Regions from separate parts of the Streptomyces sp. NPDC092369 genome, predicted to be linked through region 2. Evidence: riboswitches for the same ligand, from Rfam matches in the RefSeq annotation. Region 2 holds a riboswitch; each other region holds the start of a gene.
What was found. Region 2 has a riboswitch for S-adenosylmethionine ahead of ACIQI8_RS04150 (amino acid ABC transporter permease). Riboswitches for the same ligand answer to the same signal wherever they lie in the genome.

Region 1: it holds a riboswitch for S-adenosylmethionine, as region 2 does, so the genes downstream of both, ACIQI8_RS36810 (putative leader peptide) here and ACIQI8_RS04150 (amino acid ABC transporter permease) in region 2, are expected to answer to the same signal.
Region 3: it holds a riboswitch for S-adenosylmethionine, as region 2 does, so the genes downstream of both, thrC (threonine synthase) here and ACIQI8_RS04150 (amino acid ABC transporter permease) in region 2, are expected to answer to the same signal.

What each region holds. Positions count from the first base shown of each region.
Region 1 is NZ_JBIVQP010000007.1:408,874-413,655, reverse strand. Features, by position in the region: gene ACIQI8_RS36820 (ABC transporter permease) at 1-583, opposite strand, end outside; gene ACIQI8_RS36815 (ABC transporter substrate-binding protein) at 587-2,224, opposite strand; gene ACIQI8_RS36810 (putative leader peptide) at 2,421-2,531, opposite strand; SAM riboswitch class IV at 2,550-2,663, opposite strand; gene ACIQI8_RS36805 (sulfite oxidase) at 3,006-4,283, shown strand; gene ACIQI8_RS36800 (MFS transporter) at 4,295-4,782, shown strand, end outside.
Region 2 is NZ_JBIVQP010000001.1:937,312-942,093, forward strand. Features, by position in the region: gene ACIQI8_RS04140 (ABC transporter substrate-binding protein) at 1-863, opposite strand, end outside; gene ACIQI8_RS04145 (amino acid ABC transporter ATP-binding protein) at 923-1,720, opposite strand; gene ACIQI8_RS04150 (amino acid ABC transporter permease) at 1,717-2,697, opposite strand; SAM riboswitch class IV at 3,041-3,150, opposite strand; gene ACIQI8_RS04155 (glutathione S-transferase C-terminal domain-containing protein) at 3,238-4,101, opposite strand; gene ACIQI8_RS04160 (putative leader peptide) at 4,256-4,366, opposite strand; gene ACIQI8_RS04165 (ABC transporter ATP-binding protein) at 4,499-4,782, opposite strand, start outside.
Region 3 is NZ_JBIVQP010000006.1:486,844-491,625, reverse strand. Features, by position in the region: gene otsB (trehalose-phosphatase) at 1-268, shown strand, start outside; gene ACIQI8_RS34135 (trehalose-6-phosphate synthase) at 256-1,746, opposite strand; gene ACIQI8_RS34130 (glucosyl-3-phosphoglycerate synthase) at 1,864-2,808, opposite strand; SAM riboswitch class I at 2,979-3,133, shown strand; gene thrC (threonine synthase) at 3,151-4,440, shown strand; gene ACIQI8_RS34120 (MoaD/ThiS family protein) at 4,437-4,712, shown strand.

The DNA.
Region 1 (4,782 bases), on a different contig from region 2:
GAGCCACCTGCGCACCGGTCGGGATCGCCAGCGTCACGGCCGGCAGGACCAGCCCGCGCAGTCCGTCGTTGCCGAAGGCCGGAAACCAGTGCAACCGGAAGGAGAAGGTCTCGACGAGCAGCAGGCCGGTCCAGAACGTCGGTACGGACACTCCCAACGGCGGCAAGGACAGCAGCAGTTGGCGCAGCCAGCGCTGCGAGGTGTAGGTGGCCAGTATGGCCAGACCGCCGCCGAGGACCACCGCGAGCAGCAGCGCGGCACCGGTCAACTGCAGTGTCTGGGGCAGCGCGTCCGCGAGCGTCGAGGTCACCGGCCGGCCGGTGGAGACCGCGTCGCCGAAGTCACCGCGGACCGCCTTGCCGAGGTAGTCGGCGTACTGCGCCAGGACCGGCTTGTCGAAGCCGTACTGGTGGCGCAGCGCGGCGAGTTGGGCCGGATCGACCTGCCCGGAGTCCGCCCCGGCCCCGGCCATCGCCGAGACCGGGTCACCGGGCAGGAAGTCCAGCACCAGGAACGACACCGTGTACGCCGCCCACAGCACACCGATCGCCTGCGCGACGCGCTTGATCACATAGCCGCGCACGATCTAACCGATCCAGGTGTCGTGCAGCTGGATCCGGCTGGAGGCGTCGAAGTCCAGGTTGTGCACCTTCGTCGACACGCCCAGCTGGGTCTGCAGCTCCACCACGGGTACGACGTACGCGTTCGTCACGATCAACTGCTGTGCCGTTCCGGCCAGTTCCTTCCGCTTGGCCGCGTCGGTCGTGGCCGCCTGCCGGGTCAGCGCCGTGTCCAGCGAGCTCTTCGGGAGGCGGTAGGTGTTGGCCAACCCGGTGGAGTACAGCGTGCGCAGGATGTCGGGGTCGGCCCGGGTGAGGTTCCCCCACAGGCCGTCGAAGTCACCGCTCTGCTGCACGGTCGCGATCTGGGAGATCTGCAACTCCTTGAGCACCACGTCGATGCCGACGGCCTTGAGCTGCTGCTGGATCAGTTCCAGCGCCGGCTGGTTGGTGGCCGCGTTGGCGAACCACTTGACGGTCAGGCTCAGCTTGGCGCCGCCCTTCGTGCGGATGCCGTCGCCACCCGTCTTCCAACCGGCCGAGTCCAGCAGTGACTTGGCCTTGGCCGCGTCGAACCCGAGGTCGCTGCCCAGGTCCTCGTAGTCCGGTGTGGTGCGCGCCAGGATGCTGGTGGCCGGATGGGTGCCGGTGGGGAAGACGGCGTCGGCGATCTCCTGCCGGTTGACGGCGTACTGGATCGCCTGCCGCACCTTGACGTCCTTGAGGGCCGGCCGGGAGTTGTTGAGCGCCAGGTTGAACACCGCACCGGGATTGGCCCGTCGCGCCAGGGTCACCGGGCCGCCCTTCAGCGCCGCCTCGTTGGCCTTGCCGACGCTGCTGATCGCGTCCACCTGACCGGACTGGAGGCTGCCGGCCCGCACGCCCGCCTCGGGCACCACCTTGAACACCAGCTTGTCGAGATAGGCCTCGCCCTTCTTGCTCCACAGCGAGGAACCCCAGGTGTAACCCGTGCGCTTGGCCAGGGTGATCGACTGGTTCTGGACGTACTGCTTCAGGACGAAGGGCCCGGAGCCGACCACTCCCTCGCTGCACTTCTGCTGCGGGGTCCTCTTCGCGCTCGCAGAGGACTCGATGCCCAGCGAGTGCGTCGAAGTGGCCTGCAGGAACTGGGCGTTGGGCTGCTGGAAGGTCACCTTGACGGTGAGCGGGTCGACCACGGTGGTGCTCTTGACGCCACTCAGATAGCCCTCGGCGAGAGTGCCGAGGGCACCCAGCTTCGGGACCGCGTCGAAGTTGTCCTTGACCACCTGCGCGGTCAGCCTGGACCCGTCACTGAAGGTGACACCCGATCGGAGATGGAAGGTGAACGTCGTCGCGTCGGAGCTGATGTCCCAGCTCTTCGCCAGCCACGGCACGATCTTGCCGGTCTGCGGGTCCTGGTCGGTGAGGGAGTCCACGATCTGCCGCACCGAGTAGATGGTGTCGTTGCTGGCCACCTGCTGCGGGTCCACGCAGCCGGCGTCGGAGCCCACCGCGAAGGTCAAGGAGCCACCGGACTTCGCCGGGCCGCTGCCGCTGCCGCTGCCGCTGCCGCTGTCCGAGCCGTCGCCGCCGGAGCCGCAGGCGGTCAGAAGGACGCTGGTGGTCAGGAGGGCGGCCAGTGCCGCCCACCGGGTGGGTCGGAAATCCGGATGTGCTGTCACGGAGGGTGCTCCTACTCGTGTCACTACGCGTGTGCCCCCCCGGGGGATCGCGACCGCGCGCGGGCAGGCCGCACCGGTCGGCGCAACGCCGATGACGGGGCAGTGCAGTTCAGGAAGTCAGGCGGGAATGCCTACGGGCCGCGACGGACGTCGGACGGACGTGGTCGGGGCGGTCGGCTGCGACGCGGACAAACGGTCAGCTGCGACAGAGACAGCCGGCGAAGCGCTGAAGGTCGATGTGACGTCGACGGGAGAGCCAGGAGAAGGCGTTCAGGTCACTGCTGTGTCGCACGACCGTCCTCCACATCTCCGCCCCGGCCAAGGGGTCCCGCGCTTGCAGAGATCGTCGGTGATCCTGCCGGGCTTTCACCTGGAGCACCCCACCGCGTCGGAGGGTTGCCGGTCAGCAAGCCAGGGCTTGACGCTGACACTCGATGCCGTTCGTGATCATACGGATCGACGTCGTCATACGTCAATGGAGCGCTTCACCCGTCAACCACCCTCCCCGCGCTGCCGTGCGGGCGGATGCCAACGCCTCGTTGACACCTTCCGCTCCGCGTGTTTGCATCCCGCCATGCCGTTGTCGCAGTCGCTGACCCGTCGCCGCGCCGTGGACCTCGTCCGCGTGGCCGCCGCGCTGTGTCGACCGACCGGCTGATCGAGCACCTTCTCGCACCTCTGCCAACAGCCGCGCAGGACAAGCCGGTTGTGCATCCACCGGCACGTCTCGCGATCCTCCGTGCCGCCCGCACTCTTCGCTCAGACATGACGAGGAACCGCCATGCCGACACCCGTTCCCCCGCCCGGTCACCGCCACGAAACCGACTACGACCGCCGCAGGTTGAACCAGTGGCTGGCCGGTGAGGCCAGGGCCGACGGGGTCAGCCGCCGACGACTGCTCACGCTGCTCGCCGCCACCGCCGCCGGGACCGCACTCGGCGGTACCAGGCCCGCCCGCGCCGCCGTTCCCGGCATCGTCAAACCCCTGCCGCCCGAGTGGTTCATCGAGCGCGGCACCAACGCCGAGACCCGCTGGGAGGCGTTGCGCGGAATCGGCCATCACACCCCCAACGACCTGTTCTTCGTGCGCAACCACACCGCCACCCCCGTCCTTGAGGCCGACGACTGGCGGCTGCGGCTGTGGGGGAGCGGACTGCGGGGAGCTCCCGGCGAGGACCGCCCGGTGGAGTTCGGCTACGACGATCTGCGCGCCCTGCCGTCCGTCACCCGTACCGCGTTCGTCGAGTGCGCCGGCAACGGCCGCTCCTACTACACGACCCAGCAGGGCGACACGGTCACCGGCACCGCGTGGACCCTGGGAGCGATCGGCGTCGCGCGCTGGCGCGGGGTGCGCCTGGCCGACGTACTGCGCAGGGCCGGACTGTCCCGCAACGCCGTGGACGTGCAACCGCGCGGCCTGGACGCCGAGTACGTCAGCGGTGGCGAGAGCCTGGGCCGCGTACGCCGTCCGCTGCCGCTGGCCAAGGCGCTGGACGACGTGCTGCTCGCGTACGAGATGAACGGCGAGCCACTGCCGTACGACCACGGGTACCCGGTGCGGGTGCTGGTGCCGTCCTGGGTGGGGATCGCGTCGATCAAGTGGGTCGGCGACATCGAGGTGTCCGCGCAGCCGCTCCTCTCGCCCTGGAACATTACGTTCTACCGACTGTTCGGTCCCTCCTACCCGGAGGGCGGCAGTGCCCCGCTCACCCGGCAGGCCATCAAGAGCGCCTTCGAGTTGGCGAGCGGGGCCACGTTCGCGGCGGGCCGCCGGCACGTGCTGCACGGGCGCTCGTGGTCGGGCGCGGGTGCTGTGGACCGCGTCGACATCAGCACCGACGGCGGGGCGAGCTGGCGGCGCGCCCACCTGAACGACCGTCCCCGTACCGGCACGTGGACCCGCTGGTCCCTGAACTGGCGGCCCGAGGCACCCGGTGCCACCCACCTGCTGGCCCGCGCCACGGACACGGCCGGCCGTACGCAGCCGGACGTCGCGGTGCCCAATACGCAGGGGTACCTGTTCGACGCGGTGGTACGGCATCCGGTGAGCGTGGTGTGACGGACGTCTGAATGCTCCCGGGAGAAGACCGCGCCACCCGCCGCGTCCTGCTGGTGTGCATGGCCGCAGGGGCAACCACCCTGCTGGACCAGGCAGTTCTGAACATCGCCGTCCCGAGCATGCGGCACTCGCTCGGGGCCGGCGCGGCGGACGTCCAGTGGATCGTGGCCGGCTACTCACTGGCCTTCGGGCTGGCCCTCGTACCCGGAGGCAGCCTGGGCGACCTGCACGGGCGCAAACGGCTCTTCATCGCAGGTATGGCCGTCTTCCTCCTGGCGGGGGTGGCGGCCGCGACCGGTAGCGGGCCGGGGACCGTGATCGGCGCCCGGTTGGTACAGGGTGCCGCCGCGGGACTCGTCAACTCCCAGGTGATCGGCACCATCCAGGACGTGTTCCACGGACTCGACCGCGGCCGGGCGCTCGGGCTGTACGCGGTGACGGGCGGTGTCGCCGCGGCACTCGGTCCGCCGCTCGGCGGCGTGCTGGTCGCCGGGCTCGG
Region 2 (4,782 bases):
GCCGCGATCAGGCCCTGGAGGGAGGATCCGGCGCCGGAGTAGGTACCCGCGTTGCGGACCGCCTTGGCCGTGCCCTTGGTCGAGGAGACCTGGTAGGCGACCGAGGGGTTCGGGGCGAGGTAGGCGTCGATCTTTCCGGAGGTCAGCGCGAGGTAGGTGCTGTTGTTGTCCTGGAAGTACTTGACGGTGAGCGCCTTCTTGCCCTCGGCGGCCAGCTTCTTCTTCCACTCCAGGAGGATCCGCTCCTGGTTGGTGCCGGCGCCCACGGCGACGGTCTTGCCGGCGAGGTTCTCGTAATTGCCGTCGAAGTTCCAGGTGTTGTCGGCCTTCACCGCGAAGCCGAGGTTGTCCTCGCGGTAGGAGGCGAACTCGTACTTCGCCTTGCGCTCCTCGGTGTCGGTCACGTTGGAGAAGGCGACCTGGACCTTGCCGCTGTCCAGGCCGATGAAGAGGTTCTCCCAAGTGGAGTTCTTCAGCTCGGGCTTGAGGCCGAGGACGGCGGCGACCAGGCGGCCGATGTCGGTCTCCGAACCGGTGAGGGTCTTCTGGTCCGAGCCGACGTAGCCGAGCGGCGGTGAGCCGGCGGGCAGGAAGCCGACGCCGATCTCCAGCTTGCCGCTCTTGGCTATGTCCTTGGGCAACTCGGCGCTGATCGACTTCACTTCGGAGACCTTCAGCGTGGTCTCCTTGGCGGCGCCGAGGGACAGGGCACCCACGGTCACCGAACCGGCGGCGGCGTTGTCGGTCGTGGTGGCCGCGTCGCTGTCTCCCCCGCAGGCGGCGAGCCCGCCGGCGAGGGCGGCGACGACGGTGCCGGCGGTGAGTCCGCGAGTGAGTCTGCTGCGAAGGCTGAGGGGAGACATGGCTGTTCCTAGGTTCGGTGTTCGGGACTTGGAAAGTGGCGGTAGGTGAAGAGGGGGGTTCAGAGGACCTTGCTGAGGAAGTCGCGGGTCCGTTCGTGCTGCGGCTTGTCGAGGACCTCGTGGGGCGGGCCCTGCTCGACGATCTTTCCGCCGTCGATGAAGACGACCCGGTCGGCGACCTCGCGGGCGAAGCCGATCTCGTGGGTGACGATGACGAGGGTGGTGCCGCTGGTCGCCAAGTCCTTGATGACGGCGAGGACTTCACCCACGAGTTCGGGGTCGAGGGCGGAGGTCGGCTCGTCGAAGAGGATGACGCCGGGCCGCAGGGCGAGGGCGCGTGCGATGGCGACGCGCTGCTGCTGGCCCCCGGACAGCTGTCGCGGATAGGCGCCGGCCTTCTCGCCGAGCCCCACCCGGCCGAGCAACTCGCGGGCCAGTTCCAGGGCTTCGGGCTTGCCGAGCCGGCCGGTGGCGACCGGGGCCGCGGCCACGTTGTCGAGGACGGTCAGGTGCGGGAACAGGTTGAAGTTCTGGAAGACGAAGCCGATCCGGCTGCGCTGGGCGAGGATGGCCCGCTCGCTCAGCTCCTTCAGCCTCTCCCCCTGGCGCTTCACACCGATCAGTTCGCCGTTGACGCTGACGTAGCCGATCTCCGGCTTCTCCAGGTGGTTGATGACCCGCAGCAGCGTGGACTTCCCGGAGCCGGACGGGCCGAGGACGACGGTGACCTCGCCGGGCCGTACGGTCAGGTCGACGCCGTCCAGCACCCGGTGGGCGCCGTACCACTTGTGCACGTCGTGCACCTCGACGGCGGCCGGGACGACATCCACCGGTGACTGAAGTGTGTTCGCGCTCATACGGCGGCCTCCCGGCGGATGCGGGCCCGCAGATCGGTGAGGCCGGTGCGGAGCTTCTGGATCGGGGTCGGCGGCAGGGAGCGCGTGGCGCCCCGGGCGTAGTACCGCTCGACGTAGAACTGGATGACGGACACCACGCTGGTCAGGATCAGGTACCAGACGGTGACGACCAGGAGCAGCGGCACGATGTCGCCGGGATAGGTGGAGCCCATCGTCTGCGCGGAGCCGAACAGGTCCAGCAGGGAGACGTAGAAGACCAGCGAGGTGCTCTTGATCAGGCCGATCAGCTGGTTGACGTAGTTCGGGGTGATGGAGCGCAGCGCCTGCGGGAAGACGATCCTGCGGAACTGGTAGCTCTTGGGCAGGCCGAGGGCGGAGGCCGCCTCGTGCTGGCCCTGGTCGACGGAGAGGATGCCGCCGCGGACCACTTCGGCCGCGTAGGCCGCCTCGTTGAGGCTGAGGCCGATGACGGCGACGACCATGTCGGTGGCCAGCTTCGACTCGTCGAAGGAGAAGAAGGCGGGCCCGAAGGGGACGCCGACACTCAACGTCTTGTACAGGGCGCTGAAGTTGTAGAGGAAGAGCAGCACCACGATCAGCGGGATCGAGCGCAGGGCCCAGACGTAGGTCCAGCTCACCGCGCGCAGCACCGGGGACTTGGAGAGCCTGGCCAGGGCGAGCAGGATGCCGCCGAGGAGGCCGAGCACCGCGCTGTAGGCGGCCACTTCGAGGGTGATGAGCAGGCCGTCGAGGATGGTCGGCCGCAGGAACCAGTATCCGAAGCGGTCCCACTGGTAGAACGGGTTGGTCGCCAGGCCGTGCACGAACTGGATCGCGAGGACCAGCACGACCGCGGTGGCGATCCAGCGTCCCGGTCGGCGCAGCGGCTGAACTCGCTGTGCCGTGAGGGGTTTTGACGGTTCGTCGGCAGGCGGTGCCTCGGCGAGGGACACGGCTGCGCCAGGGGGTTCACTCATAGTGGGCTCCGGCAGGTTCGGACACCCCGGACCCCGGCGGTGGACGCGCGACGACGGGCGGCGCGCGCGGCTGCGCGGGACTGGGGGCGGGGAGGGGAACTGCACACCGGCGGAGGCGGGTGTGCGTCAGAGGTGCGCGGGCTGAGCGGTGGTCGTCAGCCCCGACAGCGGGCGCGGCCCGGTGCGGTACACAGTGCGCTGCTGACCCGGAGCAGATCGACGGCGCGGTCGGCGACGAACAGGTTCGCGTACGACGGTACGCAGCCCTGCGGGCGGCATGCGGCCGTCCTGGGAGCTGCGTACATGGCGTCACCTGTCACTGTTGGGTGGCCCCCCGAAAGGGGCCGCGCGCTTACCGAAACGTCATCCGGTCCGGTCGTCACCTGGGGCACCCCACCGCGGTGCGAGGGTTGCCGGTCAGCAAGCCAGGGCTTGTCGCTGACACTCATGACCGTTCTGGGCGATATTCAAGACACTTGCCCGAACGAATGTCAACGCCGGTCCACCGACTGGAACGGCTGTGGAGCCGCTGTGCGACGGCTATCGGGCCGCGTGGGCCGCCCAGTCGAGGATCTGCACGGCCGCGCCGGCCGCCTCCAGTCCCCGGCAACGGGCGTGATGGCGGCGGGCGATCCCGTCCAGGTCGAGGTGGGTGCCGAAGGCGGGGTGGGCGGCCAGGCGGCGGGCGTACGCCCACAGAGTGGGGTGGTCGGCGATGCGCTGGACCGCGGAGGCGTCGAGGTGGTCGCGGTGCACGGTGTCGAGCTGGACCAGCGTGACCCACAACTCGACGTCGGCGGCGGTGATCTGATCCCGAATCATGTATTCGCGGCCGACGAGCCAGCGCTCCAGCGCGCCCAGCGACTCCAGCAGCGTCTCCAGGGCCGCGTCCCGCTCCGTCTGCTCGCCGTCGGACTGTCCGGCGCGCTGGGCGGCCCCCTCGATGTCCTGTGCGCACATCCGCTCGACGGCCTCGATCTCCGACTCGGCGCCGCACGGGTAGAGCGAGAGCCGGTCGGCGCCGAAGCGGCGGGCGAGGTCGCGGGTGATGTCCGGGGCGTGGGTGCTGACGATCCGCCCGGACCAGTCGTCGCTGAGCACCGGTCCGACGGCCGGTCCTGAGTACCGGTGGGCGCTCGCCTCGTACAGCGGGCGCAGCACGGAGTGGCCGTCCTCCGCGGAGTCGGGGACGGCGGGCAGGTAGGTGGCCGGACAGACGGTGTCCAGGCCGAGCAGGCTGTGGGTGACGGCGATGCGCAGGCCGTCGGGACACGCGGTGGACAGATGGAGGCGGTAGCGGCGCGGAACGGCGTAGTGGCCGCTGCGCGGATCGCCGCCGATGCGGCCCCGGAAGGCGGGCGTGGACGGAGCGGTGGTGTGGGCGGCCAGCGGTGTGACGGACATGACTCTCCCCGGGAGCGGGCGCGGACGTGCGCGCGGCGGTAGCGACGTCGGACGGGAAGGGGCCGGGCTCAGCCGTGCGCGGCGGTCGGACGACGCCGGTGGCGTCCGGTCGCGGGACGACGCGTGGGCGTCGCGGGCACGGGAGGGGCGCGGCTCAGCCGAGGCGGCTGATCGCGCTGCAGACGCGCAGCAGATCGATGTGGCGGCGGGAGGTGAGGAGAGGCGAGCGGCTCACGCGTACGGTGACCGGTCCAAGGCGCCTCATGTCATTCCCTACCTGTTCACTAGGATTCCCTTCTGGAGTGTCGATCCCCCTGGCTGCGGCGTCAAGAGGGCGTCCACCGACCGGTCGGTGTCCCGTTCGGTTCCGGTGCCCCGCCGGGCTGCGGTGTCCCGTTCAGTTCACGTCGGCCCGGGCGGCGTCGTCGTCCGTCGGGCTGTCGGTGAGGAAGCCGCCGGACTGGTGGCGCCACAGCTTGGCGTAGGCGCCTTCGGAGGCCAGCAGTTCCTGGTGCGTGCCCTGCTCGACGATCCGTCCGCGGTCCAGGACCACGAGGCGGTCCATGCCGGCGACCGTGCTCAGCCGGTGGGCGACCACGAGCGCCGTGCGCCCCTCCATGAGCCGCCACAGCGCTTCCTGGACGAGCACTTCGCTCTCCGAGTCGAGGGCGCTGGTCGCCT
Region 3 (4,782 bases), on a different contig from region 2:
GCGGCCCCCGGGCATGGACAAGGGCGTCGCCCTCCTCGACCACGTCCGCCGACTCTCCGCCGAGGCCGTCCTCTTCGCCGGCGACGACCTGGGCGACCTCCCCGCCTTCGCCGCCGTCGACAAACTCCGCTCCGACGGCGTCCCCGGCCTCCTGGTGTGCAGCGGCAGCGACGAGGTGACGGAACTCCGAGAGCGCGCGGACCTGGTCGTGGACGGCCCAGAAGGGGTCGTACGACTGCTGCGGGCGCTGGCGGCTCAGCTCGCCTGATCCCGCAGCGCCTCCAACTGCTCCAGGAACCACTGCGCCGGCGGCAGCGCGGTCGCCGCCGCCGCCAGCCTCTTCGTCCGCTCGGCCCGTTCCTCCACCGGCATCGACAACGCCTCGTGCAGCGCACGCGCCGTCCCGATGACGTCGTACGGGTTGACGACGATCGCGTCCTTGCCCAGCTCCTGGAACGCCCCCGCCTCTCGGGACAGCACCAGCGCGCACCCCTCGTCGGAGACGACCGGCACCTCCTTGGCGACGAGGTTCATGCCGTCCCGGATCGGGTTGACGAGGGCCACGTCCGCGAGGCGGTACGCGGCCAGGGAGCGGGCGAAGTCGTCCTTCACATGGAGGACCACCGGGGTCCAACCCGGCGTCCCGTAGAGGGAGTTGATCTCGTCCGCGACCCGCTGCACCTCGGCGGTGTAGTCCCGGTACACGGCGAGGTCCTGCCGCGAGGGGTAGGCGAAGGCCACGTGCACGACCCGCTCCCGCCACTCGGGGCGGTCGTCGAGCAGCTGCCGGTACGCCAGCAGCCCGCGCACGATGTTCTTCGACAGCTCGGTCCGGTCCACCCGGACCACCGTCTTCCGGCCCGCGCCGATCTCCTCGCGCAGGGCCCCCATCCGCTCCTCGACGTCCGCCTCGTGCGAGCGGGCGTGCAGGAACTCGGCGTCCGCACCGAGGCTGTGGACACCGATGAGCGTCCGGCGGGTGATCCGCTCCTGGTGGGAGGTCCCGTCCTTCCCCACGTGCTCGATGGCCCGCGGGGCGCCCGAGGGCCACGTGGAGAGCCAGCGATCGGTGTCGACCTCGCCCGCACAGTTCTGGAACGCCGTCGCCCAGCGCCAGGTCAGGAACGCCACCCGGTCCGCCCCGAGCATCCCCTCCATCAGCCGCGCCCGGATGTCGTCGGGCAGCATCCGGAAGTAGTCCACCGGCGCCCACGGCGTGTGCGAGAAGTGCCCGATGCGCAGATCGGGGCGGAGTTCGCGCAGCATCCCGGGCACCAGACACAGGTGGTAGTCCTGCACCAGCACCGCCGCACCCTCGGCCGCCTCTTCGGCCAGCGCCTCGGCGAACGCGCGGTTGTACGTCTCGTACGACGCCCACTGACGCCGGAACTCCGCGTCGAAGACCGGCTCCAGCGGCGTCTGGTACAGCATGTGGTGCACGAACCACAGCACCGAGTTGGCGATGCCGTTGTAGGCGTCCGCGTGCACGTCGGCCGGGATGTCCAGCATCCGCACGCCGTCCTCGCCGACCCCGCGCCGCACGGCCTCGCGGTCGCCGTCGGACAGCGCCGAGCACACCCACAGCGCGCCCGCGTCCGGCCCGATCGCGGACAGTCCGGAGACCAGCCCGCCGCCACCGCGCCGGGCGGCGAGCGAGCCGTCCTCCCGGACGTCGTAGGAGACCGGGCCGCGGTTGGACGCGACCAATACCTGGGCAGCGCCCTGCGTGGAAGCCGTGGAAGCCATACGCCACAACCTAGCCCGGCCCGGAAACGCTCAAACGTGCGGACGCCCCCACGTGGGTGCCGTATACGGGCCGTGATTCTCGCAGTACGCGCGGTTGCGGCCCATATGCGGCGTGGGTCAGGCGACCTTGCGCTGCGCGTACTCCGCGATCTCCACCATCGGCGGCCGCTCCTCCGTGTCCACGGAGTACGTACGCGGCTCGAAACCGTCCGCGCCCCGCTCGAACTGGGTCAGCGAGGGGCGGATCAGGTGCCCGCGGGCCAGCCGGAGCTGCGCGGTGCGGTAGATCGCGGCGGACATCCGGCCCAGCGCCTGCCCGTCCTGGTGCCGGTGCTTGCGCACGCCGACGTCCACCTGGGCCAGGGCGTCGAGGCCCACCAGGTGCAGGGCGTCGACCAGCATGCCCAGTTCGACGCCGTACCCGACCGGGAACGGCAGCTGTTCCAGCAGGCTGCGGCGGGCCGCGTACTCACCGCCCAGCGGCTGCACGAAGCCGGCCAGCTGGGGCCAGTGCATGTTCAGCAGCGGGCGGGCCATCAGCTCGGTGACCCGGCCGCCCTGGCCCGCGGCGCCGCCGAGCGGGCGGTCGTACATCGCCTTGACGAGGTCGACGCCGGGGTCGGTGAGCAGCGGGCCGACGATGCCGGAGACGAAGTCCGAGGAGAACTCCTTCAGGTCGGCGTCGATGAAGCAGACGATGTCCCCGGTGGTGACCAGGAGCGAGCGCCACAGCACCTCGCCCTTGCCGGGCACGGGCGGGATGTGCGGCAGTATGTCGTCGCGGTGGACGACCCGTGCCCCGGCCGCCGCGGCGACCTCGGACGTGCGGTCGGTGGATCCCGAGTCGACGACGACGATCTCGTCGACGAGCGGGACCTGCTGCATGAGGTCGTGACGGATGACGGCGACGATGTCGCCGACGGTCTCCTCCTCGTTGAGCGCGGGCAGCACGACACTGACCGACTGGCCCGTGCGGTGCTTCGCGGCCAGGATCTTGTGGAGCGGGCGATCGGTCACGGACCAGGAGCGGGTGCTCAGCCAACGCTCGACTTCGTTCAGCACAGTGCGCGGCTCCTCTGCGTTCTCTCGGCGATTGGATCTTCTGTGATCCATCTCGCGGTTCGGACGGCTAGCTCAACTGTCCTGGCCTTCGGTTACAGTCTTGAACAACGCTGATGACCATCGCATGTCGGGGGTCGGAGGCGCCCACAATCGCTCATACAACCGCATACCGCTCATCCAGAGGGGCAGAGGGATACGGCCCGATGAAGCCCCGGCAACCCTCCAGCCGGTCTCGTAGATCAGTGTTGATCGTTCCGCGAGGCTCCCGGCTAGGGAAGGTGCCAAATCCGTCTCGCGACGAGATGCGTCGCGAGGAAGATGAGGAGAAAGGGCCTCGCCTCCATGGCTGTGCAGACTGTTGCAAGCACCACCGACTCCACCGTAGACCTCGGCCCGGCCGCGGCGCTCTCCTGCCGTGAGTGCGGCCACCGGGTACCGCTCGGACCGGTCTTCGCGTGCGAGGAGTGTTTCGGCCCGCTCGAGATCGCGTACGACTTCTCGGCCTACGAAACCGAGGAGCTCCGCAAGCGGATCGAAGCGGGTCCCGCGAACATCTGGCGTTACGCGCCGCTGCTGCCGGTCCCCGCGGACGTGGCGACCAAGCCGAACATCAACCCCGGCTGGACCAAGCTCGTCCAGGCCGACAACCTCGCGCGCGAGCTGGGTGTCGACGCCGGCAAGCTCTTCGTGAAGGACGACTCCGGCAACCCGACGCACTCCTTCAAGGACCGCGTCGTGGCGCAGGCCATCGAAGCGGCGCGCGCCTTCGACTTCACCACCCTCTCCTGCTCCTCCACCGGCAACCTGGCCGGCGCGGTCGGCGCCGCCGCCGCGCGCGCCGGTTTCCGCTCGTGCGTGTTCATCCCGCACGACCTGGAGCAGGGCAAGATCGTCATGGCCGCGATCTACGGCGGCGAGCTCGTCGGCATCGAGGGCAACTACGACGACGTGAACCGTTTCTGCTCCGAGCTGATCGGCGACCCGGCCGGCGAGGGCTGGGGCTTCGTCAACGTCAACCTGCGGCCGTACTACGCGGAGGGTTCCAAGACCCTGGCCTACGAGATCTGCGAGCAGCTCGGCTGGCGGCTGCCCGACCAGCTGGTCGTGCCGATCGCCTCCGGCTCGCAGCTCACGAAGATCGACAAGGGGCTGCAGGAGCTGATCAAGCTCGGCCTCGTCGAGGACAAGCCGTACAAGATCTTCGGCGCGCAGGCCGAGGGGTGCTCGCCGGTGTCCGTGGCCTACAAGGCCGGTCACGACGTGGTCCGCCCCCAGAAGCCGAACACCATCGCCAAGTCGCTGGCCATCGGCAACCCGGCGGACGGACCGTACGTTCTCGACATCGCGCGCCGCACGGGCGGTGCGGTGGAGGACGTGAACGACGAGCAGGTGGTCGATGCGATCAAGCTGCTGGCCCGCACCGAGGGTATTTTCGCGGAGACGGCCGGTGGCGTGACGGTCGGCGTCGCGAAGAAGCTGATCGAGAACGGTCTGCTCGACCCGACCAGGACCACGGTCGTACTGAACACCGGCGACGGCCTGAAGACCCTGGACGCGGTGGCCGGCACCGGTCTGACCGCCACCATCCGCCCGAACCTCGACTCCTTCCGAGAGGCAGGCCTCGCATCATGAGCGTTTCCGTCCGTATCCCGACCATCCTGCGTCCCTACACGGGTGGCGAGGCAGAGGTGACGGCCGAGGGCGCGACCCTCGGCGAGGTCATCGCCGATCTGGAGAAGAACCACACCGGTATCGCCGCGCGCGTACTGGACGATCAGGGCAAGCTGCGGCGGTTCGTCAATGTGTACGTGAATGACGACGACGTGCGGTTCGAGCAGGGGCTGGAGACGGTGACCCCGGACGGTGCGGGTGTCTCGATCATCCCGGCCGTCGCGGGTGGCTGATCCCGGCCGGATCGTGGCTGATAATTACCGTCGGTAATAGCGATTACCGAGAGTTCATCCGATTGCCCCC